Neorhizobium galegae: one gene and its partner. The protein of the gene in region 1 binds, or shares a complex with, the protein of each later gene. Links are inferred from orthologs where the notes say so. Each region holds a gene or a part of one and is shown in the gene's direction. Other genes may lie near its edges.

Region 1 (11,323 bases):
GCGGCAAAGGCGTCGGAAAGGCGCTGCTCAAGGAACTGCTGGTGCGTTGCGAGACGCTCGGCTTCCGCCAAATGGTCGCCGTCATCGGCGGCGCAAGCCCGGCTTCCGTTGGCCTTCATCGCGGCCTCGGCTTCGAGCTGACCGGAACCCTCAAAGGCACCGGCTTCAAGCACGGAAAATGGCAGGATACGGTGCTGATGCAGGTCGCTTTGGGCGAAGGCAATGAAACCGATCCGGACCTTAGCGTCTATCCGGGCTCGCTGTTTACCGAATAGCGGGCCGCCTCAGTCGATCAGCTTCAGCACCTTGTCGAACACTTTCAGCACCTGCGGAAGCTCGTGGCCGCGCTTCATGATCAGGCCATGGGTGTTCATGACGGAATAGGCGCCCTGCTTGGCGGCGAGCTTGGGGTTCTTCTCGATTCGAAACAGCGGCGTCTCGCCCGAACGCTTGAAGATGGAGAATACCGCCCGATCCCTGAGGTGATCGATCGCGTAGTCCTTCCACTCCCCTTCGCCGACCATGCGGCCGTAAATCCTCAAGATCGCATCGAGTTCGCGCCGATGGAAGGTGACCGGTGCGGGATCGCGGTTCTGCCGATATTCACTGAGATCGACGACAACGGCTGCGTCCTGGGGTCTCTGGCCCCCCGGCAAATCCGGCTGATCTGTCATCAAGACTCCCAAATCGTCAAATGTCAGAGATATGACAGTGTGCCTGAGAGGCGACAAAAATCAACCCCGGCAATCCGGCCGGGGACGAACCGCCACGATTTTATTCTTGCCCCATTTCGAACAAAAGAGTGCCCGATTTCGAAGCGAGATTGGCAGCGTTGGTTGGCGCCGTTTTCAGCGCCATATGGCCCGGTCTGGTGCATTGACCCTTACCCCCAGCCCCCCAATGTTATTGGATCGGGCCGCCAACAATCGCTCACGCACAATCCGGCAAGCCTTGAACCCCGCCCGCGGTCAATATTTCTTGTAGCCTGCCATCAGCACCGTCGCACCGAGAATGGCGCCCGGCTCGCCGCCCGGCCCCGAGGCCTGCAGCAGGATCGCGCAGCCGTCCTTCTTGGACTTGCCCATCAGCTTGCCCGGCAGGGTCAGCTTCATGCTCTGGCCGTTCCAGGTGCCGACCGACTGCACGTCGTAAACGGCGTGCCAATAGTCCATGGTCTTGCCGCTGTTTTCACCCTTGGTGACATCCACCTGCTGTCGCTTGGTGAAATAGGCGACGACGACGTCCGCCTGCCCCTTGCCGCCGCCGATCTCGATCTCGATTTCGTCGCCGCGCATCGCTGCGGTGACCGGGACGTCGAGCCCCTTGCCGGTTTGGCCGAGTGCCTTCACTTTGTCGTTGATGATCGTGAGGTCGGTGCCCTTGACGTGATCGCGCCCGTTGATGACGGCCTGCGGGGTATAGACGCCGCTCCGCCCCAGCGTCTTTGCATAGCCATATTGCCGCTCGGTATTTTCCTTGGAGCTCAGCGTATCGGTCCAGCCGAGATAGTTCCAGTAATCGACGTGGTAGGAGAGCACGACCATGTCTCCCTGCGCCACCAACTCACCCAGAGCGGCGTCGGCAGGCGGGCAGGAGGAGCAGCCTTGGGAGGTAAAAAGTTCGATCACGCCCTTCGGCGCCCTGACCTCTCCTGCAAATGCAGCGCCCGCATAAAACAGGCCCGCAACAAGGAGTACGGAGCGAAAACGGAAGGGCATGGGTGGCAGACCTTTTTATCAGGGTAACTGTTATCCACGATTGCTCGCAGCGATCAAGGGCCTAACGCACGGGATGGCGGAAAGTAACCACCGGGCACCCTCAAGAGAAAGTCACGAAGGGGTGAAGACCGGATATTTGATCGGTTTCCGAATGCGTTTCGTCGGGTGTCAAACTTGGCGAAAAACACGCCGAGGTCAAATCAGTTTGAGCAGGCCTTGAGTAAAATAAACGGCACCCACGCCGGTGACGATCCAGCGCGTCCAGGCGCGGAAATTCTGGTCGGTCATCTTCTGCAGGATGTCGTTGCCGGCCCGCGCTCCGAGGATGGCAATCGGCGCCGCCACCAGCACAGCAATCCATTCGGTGGTCGGCAGTTCCGAGGCCGCATTCCAGTAGAACACCACCTTCGTCGCATGCGAGGCGACCTGCACCGCCGCCTTGGTGGCGATCACCTTGCGCCGGTCCATCGTCGTACGGATGAAGAAGATGTCGATCGTCGGCCCCGACACGCCGACGCCGACCGTCAGCGCCCCGGCGATCAGCCCGCAGACCAGCGCATGCAGCGGCTTCGAGGCGTCGAGCCGCAGTTTCGAGACCGGCATCCAGACGAGGATCGGCATCAGCCCGATGGCGATCGACACGACGATCAGATCCGGCTGATAGTCGACGATCAGCAGGATGATGCTCGAGATGACGAGACCGAGGCCCAGAATGCCGAGAATGCGGTAGTCGACATACGCCCGGGAAAACCAGGCGCGCGACCCGTTCGAGACCATCTGGATGACGCCGTGGATGGCGATCGCGGTACTGACCGGAAAGAGGAAAAGCAGCACCCAGAGCAGGATCAGCCCGCCCGCCATGCCGAAAATTCCCGAAAGCAGCGATGTCAGGAAAACGGTGACGGCCATTCCGATGAGGATGACGACGGTCAAGGGCACGGGACCTTAGGGGCAGAACGACGACCCCTTGGCAAGCAGGTGCAGGTGCGTCGGATAACGGGAAGGAATCCGCCGGAGTTTTCGCTCCGGCGGATGATGAGCGAATGTTCGCTTAGGCGGCGAGGTCGCGCAGAACCGTCTGCAGGATGCCGCCGTTGTTCATGTAGATGACCTCGTCGAGCGTATCGATGCGGCAAAGGATGTTGATTTCCTTCACCGTGCCGTCGCCATAGGTGATCTTGGCGATCTTCCATTCGCGCGGCTTGATGTCGCCTTCGAGACCGAGAATCTCCACGGTCTCGTCGCCCTTGAGGTCGAGGCTGGCCCAGGTCGTGCCCTCTTCGAAGACGAAGGGAACGACGCCCATGCCGACCAGGTTCGAGCGGTGGATACGCTCGAAGGACTGGGCGATGACCGCCTTGACGCCGAGCAGGTTGGTACCCTTCGCGGCCCAGTCGCGCGACGAACCGTTGCCGTATTCGACGCCGGCGAAGATGACCAGCGGAACGCCCTCGGCCTTGTACTGCATGGCCGCGTCGTAGATCGACATCTCCTCCTTGGACGGATAGTGGAAGGTGTAGCCACCTTCCTTGCCGTTCGGACCGAGCATGTAGTTGCGGATGCGGATGTTGGCGAACGTGCCGCGCATCATCACTTCATGATTGCCGCGGCGCGTGCCGTACTGGTTGAAGTCGGCAACGCCGACCCCATGGCCGGTCAGGTAGGCACCGGCCGGCGAGGCAGCCTTGATCGAACCGGCAGGCGAAATGTGGTCGGTGGTGATCTTGTCGCCGAAGAGACCGAGGACGCGGGCGCCCTTGATGTTCTTGAGACCCGATCCGGTCTTGCCCATGCCGACGAAGTAAGGCGGGTTCTGCACATAGGTCGAATCGTCGTCCCAGGCATAGGTCTGGCCCGGAGGAATCTTGACCGCCTGCCAGTTCTCGTCGCCCTTGAAGACGTCCGCATACTTGGTTTCATAGAGTTCGCGGGTGACGTATTTCAGGATGAATTCCTGGACTTCCTTCGAGGTCGGCCAGATGTCCTTGAGGAAGACCGGGTTGCCGTTCTGGTCTTCGCCGAGCGGCTCGGAGGTCAGGTCCTTCTGGACCGAACCGGCCAGCGCATAAGCGACGACGAGCGGCGGCGAGGCGAGGTAGTTCGCCTGGACGTCCGGAGAAATACGGCCTTCGAAGTTACGGTTGCCCGAGAGCACGCCGGCGGCGATCAGGCCCTTGTCGTTGATCGTCTTCGAGATCGGCGCCGGCAGCGGGCCGGAATTGCCGATGCAGGTCGTGCAGCCGAAGCCGACCAGGTTGAAGCCGAGCTTGTCGAGATCGGCCTGCAGGCCGGACTTGGCAAGGTATTCGCCGACGACCTGGGATCCCGGTGCAAGCGAGGTCTTCACCCACGGCTTGGACTTCAGGCCCTTGGCAACCGCGTTGCGGGCGAGAAGGCCGGCGGCGATCAGCACCGACGGATTGGACGTGTTGGTGCAGGAGGTGATCGCGGCAATCGCCACGTCGCCATGGCCGAGATCGAAGTCCGTGCCCTCGACGGGGTAACGATTGTCGAGCTGGCCGGGCTTCTTGTATTCGGTATCGAGCGAACCGGCGAAACCGGATGCGATCTTGTCGAGCGAGATACGGCCTTCCGGACGCTTCGGGCCGGCCATCGACGGCACGACGTCGTTGAGGTCGAGTTCGAGCGTGTCGGTGAAGACGAGGTCGGAACCGTCGCCGTCGCGCCACATGCCCTGGACCTTGGAATAGGCCTCGACCAGCGCGATCCGCTCAAGCGTGCGGCCGGACATCGTCAGGTAGTTGATGGTTTCGCCGTCTACCGGGAAGAAGCCGCAGGTCGCGCCATATTCCGGACCCATGTTGCCGATCGTCGCGCGGTCTGCGAGCGGCATGTTGTCCATGCCCGGACCGAAGAATTCGACGAACTTGGAAACCACGCCCTTCTTGCGCAGCATCTGCACGACGGTGAGCACCAGGTCGGTCGCGGTGACGCCTTCCTTGAGCTTGCCGGTGAGCTTGAAGCCGATGACTTCAGGCAGCAGCATCGAGACCGGCTGGCCGAGCATGGAAGCTTCCGCTTCGATACCGCCGACGCCCCAGCCGAGAACGCCGAGACCGTTGATCATCGTGGTGTGCGAATCGGTGCCGACGCAGGTGTCCGGATAGGCGATCGTTTCGCCGTCCTCTTCCTTGGTCCAAACCGTCTGGCCGAGATATTCCAGGTTCACCTGGTGACAGATGCCGGTGCCCGGAGGAACGACGCGAAAATTCTTGAACGCCTGCTGGCCCCACTTCAGGAAGCGGTAACGCTCGCCGTTGCGCTCGTATTCGAGTTCGACGTTCTTCGCAAACGCGGTCGGCGTGCCGAACTCGTCGACGATAACCGAGTGGTCGATGACGAGATCGACGGGAACGAGCGGGTTGATCTTTTCCGGATCGCCGCCGAGCGACACCATCGCGTCGCGCATTGCGGCAAGATCGACGACGGCGGGAACGCCGGTGAAGTCCTGCATCAGCACGCGGGCCGGACGGTAGGCGATTTCCGCTTCCGCGAGACCCTTGTTGTTCAGCCATTCGGCGACCGTCAGGATCTGTTCCTTGGTGACGGACTGGCCGTCTTCAAAGCGGAGCAGGTTTTCGAGCAGCACCTTCATCGAGAAGGGCAGCTTCGAAACGCCGGCAAGGCCGTTTTGCTCAGCCTTCGGAAGGCTGTAGTAAACGTAATCCTTACCGCCTACGGTAAGGATGGAGCGACAATTGAAACTGTCGAGAGATTTAGCCACGGAAAACAACCCCGCTGATAAAAGAGCCAACACGCGCGTGCGGACGCCTATGCACTTCATGCACATCAGGATGCGGGTGCGACCATTTCCGCTGTCCGCACGAGAAGATTTTTTGGGATCTTCAGGTTCGGCGGAAGATTGAAATCACGCCGGCCGCTGGCGTGGTTGCAGTGCTTATAGATAATTTCTAAGAAGGGTTCCAGACGCTTGGCGCGCATTCCGAATAAATTTTCGGATCGCGATGATTAAAATCTTAATGAAGGTCTCCGGCATGCGGCTTTCGGCCGAAAACTTGAGTGCAAGACGCGGCGAAGACCTGATTTTCACGGACATCTCCTTTACCCTCGGAGCCGGTGAAAGCCTCGTCCTGACCGGCCGCAACGGATCGGGGAAATCGACCCTGCTGCGGGTCGTGGCGGGATTGCTGCGCCCGGAGACCGGTCGCGTCACCTGGATTTCGGAGAGTGCCGAATCGGGAATGCGCGCCGCCGAGGCTTGCCACTATCTCGGCCACCGCAACGCGATGAAGGCGGAGTTGACGGTGTTTGAGAATCTCGCCTTCTGGAAGGATTTCCTGGGCGACGCGGAGGACGGCAAGGGCACCTCCCCGGGCGAGGCCGCAGAGGCCGTGGGTCTCGGGGGGATCATCCATCTGCCCTTCGGTTATCTCTCCGCCGGCCAGCAGCGCCGCATGGCGTTTGCCAAGCTGCTGGTCGCTTCCAGGCCGGTCTGGATATTGGACGAGCCGACTGCGGCGCTCGATGTCAATGCGGAGAGTGTCTTCACCGGGCTGATCAAGTTGCATCTGGCGACCGGCGGCATTGTGCTGGCGGCGACCCATCAGCCGCTGGGGCTGGAGAATGCAAGGGAATTGCAGATGACGGGGTTTGCAGGCGTGGCGGAGGGGAGATGGTGATCGTTCTGCCCTTGGCCACCCCCCTCTGCCCTGCCGGGCATCTCCCCCACAAGGGGGGAGATTGGATGGGGCCAATGCCCTGCCTCAAATCCAGGCATAAATCCGCCGTCACCAATCTGAAATCTGCTCTCTCCGCTCCCCGAACGATCAACGCTTGGCGGAGGTCCGGCGTCTTGCCGATCTCCCCCCTTGTGGGGGAGATGCCCGGCAGGGCAGAGGGGGTGCGCCCCGGACACGGAGCGTCCGATCATGACCTCCCTCCTCCTCCGCGACCTCAAACTCTCCGTCCGCGCCGGCGGAGGCGCCCTGATCGGCGTCCTCTTCTTCATGACCGTCGTCGCCGTCATCCCCTTCGGCGTCGGCCCCGACCTCAACCTCCTCTCCCGCATCGGTCCGGCGATCGTCTGGATCGGCGCGCTGCTGTCTGCCCTGCTCGGCCTCGACCGCCTGTTTCAGACCGAACGCGAAGACGGATCGCTCGACCTTCTTCTCATGCAGGAACATCCGCTCGTCCTGACCGTGCTCGTCAAATGCCTCGCCCACTGGCTCGGCAACGGCCTGCCGCTGGTGATCGCCTCGCCACTGCTCGGCCTGTTCATGAACATGGACGAGGTGGCGATCGGCGCCACCATGCTGACGCTGCTGGTCGGCACGCCGGCGCTGACCTTCATCGGTGCGGTCGGAGCGGCGGTCGCTGTCGCCCTGCCGCGTGGCGGGCTGCTCGTGTCGATCCTCGTCCTGCCGCTCGCCGTGCCTGTGCTGATCTTCGGGGTCAGCGCCTCCTATGCGGCGGTCGAGGATCCCGCCCCGTTTATGCCGCCTTTCTTGATATTGGTGGCGATCACGATGTTTTTTGCCGTGCTCGGGCCGCTCGGCGCGGCACTGGCGTTGCGCAATGCCGGCGATTGACTAGAATCGGATTGAACGGGATCGGATCGACGACCGGCGAATTGACCAGGATCAAGCTGATTTTTCCGCGCGCATATTAGAAAGTGCCCATGACCGACAGCCTTGCCATCAGCAAATTCACCGAGCTGGCCAACCCGACGCGATTCCTGGCGCTGGCGGCCCGCATCCTGCCGTGGATGGCGGCGGCGACTGCGATCCTCTTCGCGATCGGGCTCTATCTGAGCTTCACGACGGAAGGCGACTACCAGCAGGGCGCGACGGTGCGTATCATGTACGTGCATGTGCCAGCCGCCTGGCTGTCGATGATGTGCTACACGGTCATGGCCGTTTCGGCGATCGGCACGCTGGTCTGGCGCCACCCGCTGGCCGACGTGTCGCACAAGGCGGCAGCCCCGCTCGGCGCCGCCTTCACGCTGATCGCGCTCGCCACCGGCTCGCTCTGGGGAAGGCCGATGTGGGGCACATGGTGGGTGTGGGACGCGCGGCTGACCTCGGTCTTCGTCCTGTTCCTCATGTATCTGGGCCTGATCGCGCTCAACCGCGCCATGGACGATCCGTCGCGAGCAGCCCGCGTCTCCGCCGTGCTGATCCTCGTCGGCTTCGTCAACATCCCGATCATCAAGTTCTCTGTCGACTGGTGGAACACGCTGCACCAGCCGGCCAGCGTCATCCGCATGGGCGGCCCGACCATCGACCGGGAATTCCTCTGGCCGCTGCTGGTCATGGCGATCGCCTTCACCATGCTCTTCTTCACCCTGCATGTGATGGCAATGCGCAACGAGATCTGGCGCCGCCGCGTCGCCGCCCAGCGGCGGATGGCCGCGCGTTTGGCCGGACGGGAAGCGTGAGACCATGAGCCATACCTTCTACATCGCCATGTCCTATGCCGTTTCGGCCATCGTCATCCTCTGTCTGGTCGCCTGGACCTGGCTCGACGGCCGCGCCCGCAGACAGGAACTGGCCGAGCTCGAGGCCTCCGGCATCCGCCGCCGTTCCGCCCAACCGAAAGGTGACGCGGCATGAGCATCGAGACCGAAAATCAGCCCGCCGCGCGCAAAAGCCTGGCGCGTTATGCGCTGCCGCTGATCCCGCTGGCGATTTTTCTCGGCTTTGCGGCGGTCGCTGGCAAGATGCTCTACGACCAGGACGTCAACGGCCGCGATGTCTCGGCCATCCCCTCCGCCCTGATCGGCAAGAAGGCGCCATCGCTGGCGCTGCCGCCGCTGGAAGGCTCGAACACCGCGGCGCTGACGACTGCGGCTATCGGCGGCAAGCTGACGCTGGTCAACGTCTTCGCCTCCTGGTGCGTGCCCTGCCGCCAGGAGCACCCGATCTTGAAGGAACTGGCGAACGACAGCCGGCTCACCATCGTCGGCATCAACTACAAGGACCGCAACGACAACGCTCTGCGTTTCCTCGGCGAACTCGGCAACCCCTACAAGGCGATCGGCGTCGATCCGAACGGCAAGGCGGCGATCGACTGGGGCGTCTACGGCATTCCGGAAAGTTACCTGGTCGCGCCTGACGGTACGATCCTCTACAAGAAGGTCGGCCCCTTCGACGAGCGCAGCCTCACGCAGGACCTCATGCCGGCGATCGAAAAGGCGTCCGCGAAAGGCTGATCAGGCACGAAGGTTCGCGGCGGAGACGACCCGCAGCTGCGTCGGCGCATGTGCTGCCTGCTGGCCTTCCATCACAACCTGGTTGCGGCCGGCGGATTTCGCCGCATACAGACAGGCATCGGCCCGCCCGATCGCATCATGCATCGAGTGATCGCCGCGGGCGGTCGAGGACACGCCGAAACTTGCGGTGATCTGCTGGGTGACGCCATTCTCCCGCCAGTCGCGCGTGGCAAAGGCCAGCCGGATCGCATTGCAGAGCTTACCGGTCTCCGCAAGCGTGACGCCCGGCAGGAAGGCCACGAATTCCTCGCCGCCGAAACGTGCCACCAGGGCATCGGACGGCAGCCCGTCGCGAAGCGCAGCGGCCAGACCGACGATCACCATATCCCCGACCGCATGGCCGAAGCGATCGTTGACCAGTTTGAAATGGTCGATATCGCAGATGAGGACGGCGCCCGAGGGAAAACTCTCCCTGCGGAAATCCGGGATCGCCCGCTCGAAACCGCGGCGGTTCAGAAGATCGGTCAGCGGGTCATGCTCGGCCGCATGGCGATGCTGCCATACGACATCCAGCATGACGGTTCCCAGAACCGTCAGCGCCAGCAGGAAGCCGATGATGCTCGCACTCATCTGCATGAAGAAGGCGTATTCCGAGGCAAAGAAGTCATCGAGCGACGCATAGGTCCCGGATGACGTGAGGATCAAGAGGGCCGACACCCTGACGAGATTGTCGGCGATCACCAGGCCGACCAGGGCCCCGAGCAGCCGGTCGATCGGCCGCCGGATATGGCGGCGGACCTGCCATAGCGGGATGATCAGCAGGATCGAGCAGGCTATGTCGCTGACGGCCAGCTCTCCTCGCAGATCGTGCTCCACCAGGACCATGTAGGAAATGCAGAGGAATGCGGCAGCACAGAATATAAGCCGCCCGGCAGTGAGAAGCGGCCGGCCGAAGCGGGTGAGAATGGCGTGGCCCAAGGAAAAGAACGCGGCCAGGAAGAAGGTGTTTGCGACAATCGCCTGAACCGGGACCGGCAAACCGGCCAAGATGAGCGGCGAGGCAAACCCAAGCGCTGCGACTATGTATCCGACCCCCCAGTAGCGGGACGGCGCAGATCCCCAGCGCTCTAGAAAGAGGAACGTACAGCCGAACACGAAAAAGATGAACGGCAGCAGATAGGCAAAATGATCGTGCGATTCCATAAGACCCCCGCACGAAAGCGTTCCCCAAAACGTCCGGTGCTGGCGACGAAATCTAGCGGCTTGTCGTTAAGAAAACTTGACCGGCAATCGCAAAGATGGATCAAAGCTGTATCATTTTGGCGTCCGGAAGCTTCGAGGATTGGCGCTCCAACGCAAGCACTTTTGGCCGCGCCGGACGTCACTCCGGCGCGGTTTTGTTTTGGGAATGGGGCAGGCGGTATCGGGTATGTGGGAGGTAGGTGGTTTGTGCCTGCCCCGGCTGCTTCTTTGCGACTTGAAGAGGATTTCCGAGCCCTCGTCACCCGCCTTGGCAACCATCACCGGAAACCGGGGTCCGAGAACCCTTAAGGAGGATGCCGGTTCGCGAACCCGATTTCCCATCCGATGACGGGGGTGATTGTGGGATGGTTTCGGATAGGCGGGGACGGACGGGGGAAATCAATACGGGTAAGGGGTTGATGAGGTTGGGCGGATTTTTCATGAGCAGGTAAAACCGTCCCCGGCAAAGACCCCTCCCGGCCTGCCGGCCACCCTCCCCACAAGGGAGAGGGATATATGCCGCGCGCTCACAGTTCCCCATCGTGAGTAGGGATGTCTTCAATAGTGAGAGTAGTCATATCTTCGATCAGGCGGGGATCTTGAGCCAACAATCGAGGTCTATGGTTTGACACGAGCATCGCGGCTTGGTCTCCCTCCCCCTTGTGGGGAGGGTGGCCGGCAGGCCGGGAGGGGTCTTTTTCCCCTCGCCCGCAGCCGCAACTACAAGCCGCCCTGCCAGACACGCACCGCATCGACCGGCCAGACGAGCATCAGCACGTTGAGCGTCAGGTTGTCGCGGATGATGTAGCCGGTCGCCAGCTCGAAGAAGATGGCGATGGCGACCGTCAGCCAGACCGGCAGGCGCGAGGCGGCGAAGAAGCCGAGCACCATGAACACCGTGTCCATCGCCGAATTGAGGATGCTGTCGCCGGTATAGCCGAGCGCCATGGTCGCGGTGCGGTAGCGGTCGATGATCAGTGGGGAATTTTCGGCAATCTCCCACGCAGCCTCGATCAGCACCGCCAGCGACAGCCGGGCGGTCAGCGGCGCGCGGCGCAGGATCAGCCAGCCGAGACCGTAGAAGAGGAAGCCGTGGATGATATGCGACGGCGTGTACCAGTCGGAGAGGTGCTGAGAATTGCCGCTGGTATTCACCCCGCCTTCCCAGAGC
Region 2 (11,451 bases), 3.0 Mb from region 1 along the record:
GTGACCGTCAGGGTTCCGATGTAAAGCGGCTCCGGCGGCGATCAGCCGCCGGCATATCATTCGAGGGGCGGTGCATGCGCATTCTGGTGGTCGAAGACGATGTCAATCTCAACCGGCAGCTTTCCGACGCCCTGAAGGAGTCGGGTTATGTGGTCGACCAGGCTTTCGACGGCGAGGAAGGCCATTATCTCGGCGAAACCGAGCCTTATGATGCGGTGATCCTCGATATCGGCCTGCCGGTCATGGACGGCATCACCGTCGTCGAGAAATGGCGTGCCGGAGGCAAGGGCATGCCGGTTCTGATGCTGACCGCCCGCGACCGCTGGAGCGACAAGGTGGCAGGCATCGATGCCGGTGCCGACGACTATGTCGCCAAACCCTTCCATGTGGAGGAAGTGCTGGCCCGCGTTCGGGCACTGATCCGCCGGGCGGCGGGGCATTCATCCTCCGAAATCGTCTGCGGGCCCGTGCGGCTCGATACCAAGGCTTCCAAGGCGAGCGTCGAAGGCGTCGCCCTGAAGCTCACCTCGCACGAATTCAGGCTGCTGTCCTACCTGATGCATCACATGGGGCAGGTCGTTTCCCGCACCGAGCTTGTGGAGCATATGTATGATCAGGATTTCGACCGCGATTCCAATACGATCGAAGTTTTCGTGGGCCGGCTTCGCAAGAAGCTCGGTGTCGACCTCATCGAGACGGTCCGCGGACTCGGTTACAGGATGCAAGCGCCAAACGATGCGCCCTAAATTCCGGATGATCGGACCAAGATCGCTGACTGCCCGCGTGCTGCTTCTGGCCACGTTGTGGTCGGCGCTGGCTCTGGTCGTCATTTCGATCGTCATCTCGCAGCTCTACCGGCAATCGGCAGAGCGCGCCTTCACCGACCTCCTGCGCGCCCAGCTTTATAATGTCATCAACTCGATCACGATCGGTGACGACAACAAGCTCGCCGGCAGCCCTCAGCTCGGCGACCTGCGCTTCTCGCAGCCTGAGACCGGCTGGTACTGGATCATCGAGCCGCTCGGCACCTTTGCAGCGACGCCGCTGTCATCCTCCTCGCTCGGCACCTCGAACATCAGCGTTCCGTCGATCCTGGCGGTGCCCTTCAACAATCGCTATGAGCGCTTCTACCCCGCGATCGACGCCTACAAGAATCATGTTCTGGTTGCCGAAACCGAAGTCGTCCTCGACGGCGAAGGCCGCGCCGCGCGCTTCCGCGTGTCGGGCAATCTCGCGGTTGTCGAGGAGGATATCCAGGCCTTTACCCGCAGTCTCTATATCGCCCTTGCCGTCTTCGGTTTCGGCAGTCTGGTCGTCAACGGTCTGGCGATCCTCTACGGGCTGCAGCCGCTTGACGGCGCACGGCGCTCGCTCGAAAGGGTGCGGCGCGGCGAGGCGGAGCGGCTGGAAGGGGAATTTCCGCGCGAAATCATGCCGCTTGCGAGCGACATCAACGCGCTGATCGAAAGCAACCGCCGCATCGTCGAGCGGGCCCGCATGCAGGTCGGCAATCTCGCCCATTCGCTGAAGACGCCGATTGCGGTTCTGCTCAACGAATCGCGTGCCGTCGAAAAGGTGCAGTCGGACATGGTGCGGTCGCAGGCGGAGGGAATGCAGGCGCAGGTGCAATCCTACCTGAACCGCGCGCGCATCGCCGCCCAGCGCGAATCGCTGCTCGCCCGGACCGAGCTTGAGCCGGTGCTGGAACGCCTGGTCAGGGTGATGCGGCGACTCAATCCGGAAAAGGAGTTCCACCTGTCGGTCTTTCCGCCGGGCGTGGCGCTTGCCATGGAACAGCAGGACGTCGAGGAGACGGTCGGCAACCTGCTCGAAAACGCCGCGCGCTTCTGCGAAACCGGCGTGTGGATCACCGCGACGCCAACATCAGGCCCCCAATCCGGCGAAGGCGAAACCGTGCGGCGCTCCTGGGTCGAGGTCGCTGTCGAAGACGACGGCCCGGGGCTGGAGCCGGATCAGATCCGGGAGGCGATGAAACGCGGCAGGCGGCTCGACGAGAGCAAGCCGGGCGCTGGGCTCGGACTGTCGATCGTGCGCGAAATCACCGGCGAGTATCAAGGTTCCGTCGAGCTGACGCGCGGGACGCGGGGTGGCCTGAGGGCGCAACTTCTGCTTCCCGGCGTCGCCAAGGAAGGTCCGTGATCGTCCGATATTCACAACATGGTCCAGCAGGACTGTGGCGCAAGGGCAACATCGGCCTATTCCCTGCCATTGCTTATGGACGGATGGATCGCCTGCTATATCTTTGTCGGAAGAGACATTTCTATATATCTGCTAATATGCGGGGAGACTGAAAGATCGTCGGATTTGTGTGTTTTCCCAATGACGCCATAATGATGCCATGCCGGGACCGGACCAGTCTCGGCGAGATTTCCGAAGAAAACGAGCCGCGACCGGTTTCCGACACGATGCGATTATTGAGCCTTCGAAATACCGTTTCATCGCTTGTGGTTGCCGGCCTGCTGGCGGGCTGCGGCACGTCTTCAGGAGCGGGGACCGGCGGCACGCGCGGCCTGCTGACACCACGGCCCTCGCCATCCGCATCCTATATTTCCGCGCTGCAGGGCGGCATCGTCGGCCGCAGCGGCGCGACGCTTTCGTCAAGCGACCGTTCCCGCGCCCTCGAGGCGGAATATCGCGCGTTGGAAGGGGCGGCCGGCGGCGAGGCAATCACCTGGAAGGGTGACGACGCGAACGGCCAGGTGATCGCCAACGCCCCCTATCAGGTGGGCACTCAGAACTGCCGTCAGTATCGCCATACGGTAACCATGAACGGCCGCGACATGACGGCGCGGGGCGCTGCCTGCCGCAATTCCAACGGCACCTGGACGCCGCTCACCTGATTTCCTCTGCGGCTGTTTGACATGGGTCATGGCCGCCAGATCGGATCGGCCCCATATGCAGGTTTGAACTTGCGGCCAAAGGCCTCAAATTCGCGTCAACGCCGGCTGCGCTGTTGGAAAGCGCGGGCCGTTGCAGTATTGGGCCACTATGGTTTTATGGATCATCCTCGCAGCTCTGACGGCGGCCGTTGCGGCAATCCTCATCCTGCCTTTCGCCCGAGCCGCCAAAACAGCATCCGCTGACCGTGCCGGAGAGGTCGCCGTCTATCGCGACCAGCTGGCCGAACTGGACCGGGACCAGGCCCAGGGCCTGATCGAGCCGCAAGAGGCCGAATACGCCCGTGCGGAGATCGGCCGCCGGCTGCTGGCCGCGGCCGCTGCCGGGGAGGGCAAGGAGATCGCCGCTCCTAAGGCGCGAAAATATGCGCTCGCCACCACTGTGGTCACGCTGGTTCCGCCCCTTGTCGGGCTCTGTCTTTACCTGGCGCTCGGCAATCCCGGGCTGCCGGACCAGCCGCTCGAAGCGCGGCTTGCCAATCCTGGCAACAATGTCGCCCTGCTGGTCGCCAAGGCGGAGCGGCATCTTGCCGAAAATCCCAATGACGGCGCCGGCTGGGATCTGCTTGCGCCGATCTATTTCCGCTCCATGCGGCTTGGCGATGCCGAGATGGCCTATCGAAATGCGATCCGCATTCTTGGGCCAAGTCCCGTCCGGCTGGCCGGGCTCGGCGAAACGCTGGTCGCATCGAATGACGGGATCGTCACCGAGGATGCGCGTTCCGCCTTCGAGCAGGCGGTGAAGCTCGATCCGGACAATCCGCGTTCACGTTTCTATGTCGGCCTCGGCTTCGAACAGGCCGGCAGGGCGGCAGAGGCGAGGGCGCAGTTCGAGACGATTGCCAAGGGCTCGCCGGCCGATGCGCCGTGGATGCAGCTCGTCAACCAGCATATCGTCAAGAACGGCGGCACCATCGCGACGGGACAGGACACGGCGCAGGCGCCCGGCAATCCGAGCCAGGCGGATGTCGCGGCGGCCGCAAACATGTCGCAGGGCGATCGGCAGGCGATGATCCGCGGCATGGTCGAGAGCCTTGCGGAACGGCTGAAACAGGACCCGAACAATCTCGAAGGTTGGGTGAGGCTGGTGCGCTCCTATTCCGTGCTCGGCGACAAATCCAGTGCCGAGGAGGCCCTGAAGAGCGGCCTCAAGCAGTTCCCGTCATCAGGCGAGCTGGTGGCGCTCGCCAACGAGATGGGGATCACCGTCGAAGGAGTGGCGCAATGACGCGCAAACAGAAACGGCTGGCGGTGATCGCGGGCGGCATGAGCTTCATTCTCGTGGCGGTGCTGCTCGTCATGTTCGCCTTCAGCCAGTCGGTGGCTTATTTCTTCATGCCGGCCGATCTTGCCAAGTCCGATGTCAAACCCGGCACCCGCATCAGGCTCGGCGGGCTGGTCGCCGAAGGGTCGGTGAAGCGCGGTCAGGGCTCGACCGTGAGTTTTACGGTAACCGACGGAACCGGTAGCGTGCCGGTCACCTACACGGGCATCCTGCCGGACCTGTTTCGCGAAGGCCAGGGCGTGGTGACCGAAGGCGCGTTCGACGCGGCATCGCGCGGTTTCGTGGCCGACAGCGTGCTCGCCAAGCATGACGAGAACTACATGCCCAAGGAAGTCGCGGACCGGCTGAAGGCGCAGGGCGTCTGGAACGAGGGTCAAGGCAACCAGAGCCAGCCCGATGGCGCCAAGGGGACGGCAACGAGATGATCATCGAGATCGGTCATTATGCACTTGTTCTGGCGCTCGCAACCGCGCTGATCGTCTCGGTGCTGCCGGTCGTCGGCGCCCGGCGCGGCGATGTCGCGATGATGGCGCTGGCCCCGACCGGCTCGCTGGTGCTGTTCGCGCTCGTGGCCTTTTCCTTCGGCGTGCTGACCTGGGCCTATATGGTCTCGGATTTCTCGGTTGCGAACGTCTGGGAGAATTCCCATTCGCTGATGCCGCTGATCTACAAGTTCTCGGGCGTCTGGGGCAATCACGAAGGGTCGATGCTGCTCTGGCTGCTGATCCTGGTGTTCTTCAGCGCGCTCGTCGCTGTCTTCGGCCGCAATCTGCCGGATACGCTGAGGGCCAATGTTCTGGCCGTTCAGGCCTGGATCTCGACCGCATTCCTGTTCTTCATCCTTTTGACTTCCAATCCGTTCCTTCGCCTCAACCCGGCGCCGGCCGAGGGACAGGATCTCAATCCGGTGCTGCAGGATCTCGGCCTGGCGGTTCATCCGCCGCTTCTCTACCTGGGTTATGTCGGCTTTTCGGTCTGCTTCTCGTTCGCCGTCGCGGCGCTCATGGAAGGCCGCATCGACGCCGCCTGGGCCCGCTGGGTGCGGCCGTGGACGCTGGCCGCCTGGACCTTCCTGACGGCCGGCATCGCCATGGGTTCCTACTGGGCCTATTACGAGCTCGGCTGGGGCGGCTGGTGGTTCTGGGATCCGGTCGAGAACGCCTCCTTCATGCCCTGGCTCGCGGGCACGGCGCTGCTGCATTCGGCGCTGGTCATGGAAAAGCGCGAGGCGCTGAAGATCTGGACCGTGCTGCTGGCGATCATGACCTTTTCGCTGTCGCTGCTCGGCACCTTCCTGGTGCGCTCCGGCGTGCTGACCTCGGTGCATTCGTTTGCGACCGATCCGACCCGCGGCATCTTCATCCTCTGCATTCTCGGCATCTTCATCGGCGGCGCCTTCGCGCTGTTTGCCTGGCGGGCGCCGATGCTGAAGGCGGGCGGCATTTTCGCGCCGATCTCGCGCGAGGGCGCGCTGGTGCTCAACAACCTGATCCTGACGGTGGCAACGGCAACGGTGCTGACCGGCACGCTCTATCCGCTCGTCCTCGAAACGCTGACCGGCGAAAAGATCTCGGTCGGCGCGCCGTTCTTCAACATGACCTTCGGCCTGCTGATGCTGCCGCTCCTGGTCGCCGCGCCGTTCGGGCCGGTGCTCGCCTGGAAGCGTGGCGATCTCCTGGGCGCCCTGCAGCGGCTCTATGTCTTCGCGGGCCTGGCGCTGGCAGCGGGCCTTGCCTTCTTCTACATCCAGAACGGCGGACCGGTTCTGGCGATCTTCGGCCTGGTGCTGGGTTTCTGGGGCATGATCGGCGCATTCGCCGACCTCTGGTATCGCGGCAATTTTTCGAAAGTCGGGCTTTCGGTCGGCCTGAGGCGGCTGGCCGGCCTGCCGCGTTCGGTATTCGGCACGGCGATCGCCCATTTCGGCCTCGGGGTCACGGTGCTCGGCATTTTCGCCGCGACGACCTTCGGCACCGAGACGGTGGTCGAGATGAAGCAGGGTACTTCCGTCGACGCCGGCGGTTATTCGCTGACCTATGACGGGCTGCGCGATGCCATCGGGCCGAACTACACCGAACAGCGTGGGCATTTTGCCGTCAGCCGTGGTGGCGTCCAGGTGGCGGATGTCTGGTCGTCGAAGCGGCTCTATACGGCGCGGCGGATGCCGACGACGGAAGCCGGCATCCTGACTTTCGGCCTCAGCCAACTCTACGTGTCGCTCGGCGATGCGATGGACAGCGGCGGCATGGTGGTACGCATCTGGTGGAAACCGTTCATCCTCTGCATCTGGGGCGGCGCGCTGGTGATGATGGTCGGCGGGTTTGTCTCGCTGTCGGATCGGAGGCTCAGGGTGGGAGCGCCGAGCCGCAAGGCGAAGCCGGTCAAGGCGACGCTGGAGGCTGCGGAGTGATGGCGAACTCACCCCCCTCTGCCCTGCCGGGCATCTCCCCCTCAAGGGGGGAGATCGACTCGTGGCCATCTCCCGCCCCAAACAAACGCTGCGATTGGAGCAATGTCGGTGCGTCTTGCCAATCTCCCCCCTTGAGGGGGAGATGCCCGGCAGGGCAGAGGGGGTGTTCTGGGTCGTTCTCGCGATGATCCTGGCGCTCCTCGCCCCCCTGCCGGCCTTCGCCGTCAACCCCGACGAGGTGCTCTCAAACCCCGTGCTCGAACAGCGCGCCCGAAATCTTTCGGCGCAGTTGCGCTGCATGGTGTGCCAGAACCAGTCGATCGACGATTCCAATGCGGAGCTTGCCCGCGACCTGCGGGTGCTGGTGCGCGAGCGGCTGACGAACGGCGATGCGGACGATCAGGTGATCGACTACGTCGTGTCCCGCTACGGCGAATTCGTGCTCCTGAAACCGCGGTTCAGCGCCAAGACGATGATCCTGTGGGCCACTCCCGTCCTGCTACTGCTGGTCGGTGGCGTGGCGATCCTGGTTTTTGTTCGCACGCGCCCCAGCCAACGCTCGGTCGCGTCGCTGACGGCCGAGGAACAGGCTCGCATCGAAGAGCTTTTGAACAAATAGGCGCCCGAAACAGACCGCCGCAAACATTACCAATAATTCATTCGTCCGCCACCTGCAGTTAACCTGCGAGCGCCTATATCTCTCCTCATCCACCGCTTGGCTGACCTCCGGCCAAAATGACTGAAGAGAAGAAGGTAGCTTAAAACATGCGCAATATCGGACGTCCCTCTCTGAAGACCGTCTTGAAGACCACCACGGTTGCTGGTCTTGCCGCGGTCATGCTCTCGAGCGGCATCCCGGGCCAGGTCGTGCAGTCCTTCGCGGCTCCGGTCAGCGTTACCGCACCGCAGGCCCCGAGCTTTGCCGATGTCGTTTCGGCCGTTTCTCCCGCCGTCGTTTCCGTCCGCGTCCAGTCCGACGCACAGCCCGTTTCCGATGACAGCAGTTCGTTCAGTTTCGGCGGCCGCGGCTTCGACCAGCTTCCTGATGACCATCCGCTGAAGCGGTTCTTCCGTGAATTCGGTGGCCAGGTACCGGGCGCTCCGGGTGCTCCGGGCGACCGCAACAACCGCAACCAGGATCGCGCCGACCGCAACGGCCCGCGGGGCCAGGACGGAAACCGTCCTCACCGCCTGCGCCCGGCGGCACAGGGCTCCGGGTTCTTCATTTCCGAGGACGGCTATGTCGTCACCAACAACCACGTCGTTTCGGATGGTTCCGCCTACACGGTCGTTTTGAATGACGGCACGGAACTCGAAGCCAAGCTGGTCGGCAAGGACAGCCGCACCGACCTCGCCGTGCTCAAGGTCGACGCCACCAGCCGCAAGTTCACCTATGTCAATTTCGCGGACGACTCCAAGGTCCGGGTCGGTGACTGGGTGGTTGCCGTCGGCAATCCGTTCGGCCTTGGCGGTACGGTTACCGCTGGCATCGTTTCGGCCCGCGGCCGCGACATCGGCTCCGGTCCCTATGACGATTATATCCAGGTGGATGCGGCGGTGAACCGCGGCAATTCCGGCGGCCCGACCTTCAACCTCTCCGGCGAAGTCGTCGGCATCAACACCGCGATCTTCTCGCCGTCGGGCGGCAATGTCGGCATCGCCTTTGCGATCCCGTCTTCCACCGCCAAGGACGTCGTTGCCGACCTGATGAAGGACGGCAAGGTCGATCGCGGCTGGCTCGGCGTACAGATCCAGCCGGTCACCCAGGATATTGCCGACTCGCTCGGCCTGAAGGAAGCGACCGGCGCCCTTGTCGTTGCTCCGCAGGAAGGCTCTCCGGGTCAGAAGGCCGGCATCAAGGAAGGTGACGTGATCACCGCCGTCAACGGCCAGCCGATCAAGGATGCCCGTGACCTCGCCAAGCGCGTCGCCGCCTTCGGCCCGAACACCAAGGTCGATGTCGACCTGTGGCGCGACGGCAAGGCGCAGAAGATCCCGGTCACGCTCGGCAATCTCCAGAGCGATGAAGCTTCGGCGGCCGAGCCGAAGCAGCCCGACGCTCCGGCGCCCTCCAGCGACAAGGCGCTTGCCAGCCTCGGCATCACCGTCGCTCCGGCCGAGGACGGTTCCGGTCTCTCGGTCACCGATGTCGATCCGGATAGTGAAGCCGCTGCCCGCGGCCTGAAGACCGGGGAAAAGATCGTCTCGGTCAACAACCGCAAGGTCACCAGCGCCGCCGATGTCGGCAAGGTTCTCGACCAGGCCCGCAAGGATGGCCGCACCCGCGCGCTGTTCCAGGTGGCTGGTGAAAACAATACCAGCCGCTTCGTCGCCCTGCCGATCAACGAAGGCTGATTTCTCAAATAGGTCGCAAGGTCAGGGGCGCCGCCGGCAACGGTCGGCGCCTTTCTTCTTTCCATGGAGCGAGTGATGGAGACGGATACCCGATATTCTGCCGGCACCGCAGATTCCCGTAGTGCAAAGACCGGCGCGGACGCTATTGTCCCGCACATGAAGATTCTGGTGATAGAAGACGACTTGGAGGCGGCAGCCTACATGACCAAGGCCTTTCGCGAGGCCGGGATCGTGGTCGATCATGCAAGCGACGGCGAGAGCGGTCTGTTCATGGGGACCGAGAATTCCTACGACGTGATGGTCATCGACCGCATGCTGCCGCGCCGCGACGGGCTGTCCGTCATCAGCGAATTGCGCAAGCGCAGCATCAATACCCCGGTGTTGATCCTTTCGGCGCTCGGGCAGGTGGACGACCGCGTGACCGGCCTGCGCGCCGGCGGCGACGACTATCTGCCTAAGCCCTACGCCTTCTCCGAGCTTCTCGCCCGCGTCGAAGTGCTCGGCCGCCGCAAGGGGACGCCGGAACAGGACATGGTCTACCGGGTCGGTGACCTGGAGCTCGACCGGCTGTCGCACGAGGTGAAGCGCGCCGGCAAGGAAGTGCTGCTGCAGCCGCGCGAATTCCGTCTGCTCGAATATCTGATGAAGAATGCCGGCCAGGTGGTGACCCGCACCATGCTGCTCGAAAACGTCTGGGACTACCATTTCGATCCCCAGACCAATGTCATCGACGTGCATGTCTCGCGGCTGAGATCGAAGATCGAGAAGGATTTCGAAAAGCCGCTTCTGAAGACCATTCGCGGGGCCGGCTACATGATCAAGGACGAGGGGTAAGCCGAGTTGCTGGCACGTGCCCGCCTGATGTTCCGCTCGACGGCCGTGCGGCTTTCGGCGCTCTATATCCTGCTCTTCGCCTTGTGTGCGGCCTTTCTGGTCATCTACGTCACGGCGATGTCCGAAAGGCTGCTGGCGCAGCAGACGCGCCAGTCGCTACAGGAGGAAGTGCAGGAGATACAGCGCGCCTATGAGCGCGGCGGCGTCAGCCTTCTCCTGCGGATGATGGAGCGGCGAGCCCGTCAGCCGGGCGCCAATCTCTATGTCATCGCCGGTCCCAACGGCGAGATGCTCGCCGGCAATGTTGCCGCGGTGCAGCCTGGCGTGCTCGACGAGCAGGGCTGGACGGACATTCCTTTCACCTATGAACCCTATACGGAAGTGGACCGTCGCGGCCGGCATCTGGCGACCGCCAACGTCATCCGCCTCGACAACGGTCTGCGGATGCTGGTCGGTCGCGATCTCGGCGACCCGAGCCGGTTCCGCGGCATCGTGCGCCGGGCACTGATGGTGGCATTGGCCATCATGGGCGTCGGAGCGTTGGTGATCTGGTTCGGCATCGGCCGCAACGCCTTGAAACGCATCGACCGCATGTCGGCGGCGAGCCAGAAGATCATGGCGGGCGACCTTTCGCAGCGCCTGCCGGTCGGCAAGTCCGGCGACGAATTCGACCGGCTGTCGGATTCGCTGAACGCCATGCTCGGACGCATCGAGAAGCTGAACGAGGGTCTGCGCCAGGTTTCCGACAACATCGCCCACGACCTGAAGACGCCGCTGACGAGATTGCGCAACAAGGCCGCCGATGCGCTGGGCGAGGATCGTGCGGATGTGCGCCGCGCAGCCCTTGAAGGCATCATCGCCGAATCCGACCAGCTTATCCGCACCTTCAACGCGCTTTTGATGATCTCCCGCGTCGAGGCGGGATCGATCGCGGCGGAAATGTCCGATGTCGATCTGTCAGCGATCTCCGCCGACAGCGCAGAGCTTTATGAGCCCGCGGCGGAGGAGGCGGGTCTGTCGCTCACCACCGAGCTCGAACCGGGTCTCGTGGTCAACGGCAACCGGGAGCTCATCGGCCAGGCGATCTTCAATCTCCTCGACAATGCGATCAAATATGCTTCCGAGGGAAGCCAGACGCCAAAGATCGGCGTGAAGCTCGCCAGGAGCGACGGCACGCTCAGGCTCTCCGTCTGCGACAACGGCCCAGGCATCCCGGCCAACAAGCGGGGCGAGGTGACCAAGCGGTTCTTTCGCCTGGACGAAAGCCGCTCCAAGCCTGGCACCGGCCTCGGCCTCTCGCTGGTCGAAGCGGTGATGGAGCTGCATGGCGGCTCGCTGGAACTTTCCGCCACCGACGAGACGAATACCGCAGCGCCCGGCCTGACAGTCACCATGGTCTTTCCGGTGCCGAAGCCGTAAGTTTCGCCAGGGAAGAATCACGGGAGGTGCCAGTGTCGGAGACCGGAAATCGGCTCGATACGGTGAAGGCGGGGGTGATCCGCCCGCTGAACCAGACGGAAACCAAGGCGGCCATGGCGGCCTTGAAGGATATCGGCAAGTCCGAGCCTTCCGTCGCGGAACTGATTGGCAGGGATAGCGCGCTCAAGGATTTCATCGTCGCCGCCTTCACCCTCTCGCCTTACCTGCGC

Evidence for each region.
Region 2: the proteins of ccmB (region 1) and ccmE are in contact, whole or in part, in a solved structure (PDB 8CE8), measured with the Escherichia coli proteins. The link is inferred for Neorhizobium galegae from one-to-one orthologs.

The regions. Positions count from the first base shown.
Region 1 is NZ_CP090095.1:4,282,285-4,293,607, forward strand. Bases 5,592-8,458 are described here. They hold ccmB (heme exporter protein CcmB), read left to right. Parts: upstream 5,592-6,628; coding sequence 6,629-7,288; downstream 7,289-8,458. Other genes in these bases: ccmA (heme ABC exporter ATP-binding protein CcmA), read left to right, coding at 5,735-6,379; LZK81_RS21155 (heme ABC transporter permease), read left to right, coding at 7,378-8,136; ccmD (heme exporter protein CcmD), read left to right, coding at 8,141-8,311; LZK81_RS21165 (DsbE family thiol:disulfide interchange protein), read left to right, coding at 8,308-8,458. In the rest of the region: LZK81_RS21120 (GNAT family N-acetyltransferase), read left to right, coding at 1-275; LZK81_RS21125 (DUF2794 domain-containing protein), read right to left, coding at 285-674; LZK81_RS21130 (DUF1223 domain-containing protein), read right to left, coding at 969-1,718; LZK81_RS21135 (sulfite exporter TauE/SafE family protein), read right to left, coding at 1,914-2,651; aconitate hydratase AcnA, read right to left, coding at 2,770-5,463; more of LZK81_RS21165, read left to right, coding at 8,459-8,910; LZK81_RS21170 (sensor domain-containing diguanylate cyclase), read right to left, coding at 8,911-10,113; LZK81_RS21175 (DUF2585 domain-containing protein), read right to left, coding at 10,873-11,323. UniProt on the Escherichia coli protein: Required for the export of heme to the periplasm for the biogenesis of c-type cytochromes.
Region 2 is NZ_CP090095.1:1,292,312-1,303,762, forward strand. The notes cover bases 2,891-5,885. They hold ccmE (cytochrome c maturation protein CcmE), read left to right. Parts: upstream 2,891-4,142; coding sequence 4,143-4,628; downstream 4,629-5,885. Other genes in these bases: ccmI (c-type cytochrome biogenesis protein CcmI), read left to right, coding at 3,010-4,146; LZK81_RS06465 (heme lyase CcmF/NrfE family subunit), read left to right, coding at 4,625-5,885. Outside these bases: LZK81_RS06435 (hypothetical protein), read left to right, coding at 1-24; LZK81_RS06440 (response regulator transcription factor), read left to right, coding at 75-746; LZK81_RS06445 (ATP-binding protein), read left to right, coding at 736-2,160; LZK81_RS06450 (hypothetical protein), read left to right, coding at 2,427-2,861; more of LZK81_RS06465, read left to right, coding at 5,886-6,613; LZK81_RS06470 (cytochrome c-type biogenesis protein), read left to right, coding at 6,756-7,232; LZK81_RS06475 (Do family serine endopeptidase), read left to right, coding at 7,379-8,968; LZK81_RS06480 (response regulator transcription factor), read left to right, coding at 9,044-9,802; LZK81_RS06485 (sensor histidine kinase), read left to right, coding at 9,830-11,221; LZK81_RS06490 (bifunctional [glutamine synthetase] adenylyltransferase/[glutamine synthetase]-adenylyl-L-tyrosine phosphorylase), read left to right, coding at 11,254-11,451. UniProt on the Escherichia coli protein: Heme chaperone required for the biogenesis of c-type cytochromes. Transiently binds heme delivered by CcmC and transfers the heme to apo-cytochromes in a process facilitated by CcmF and CcmH.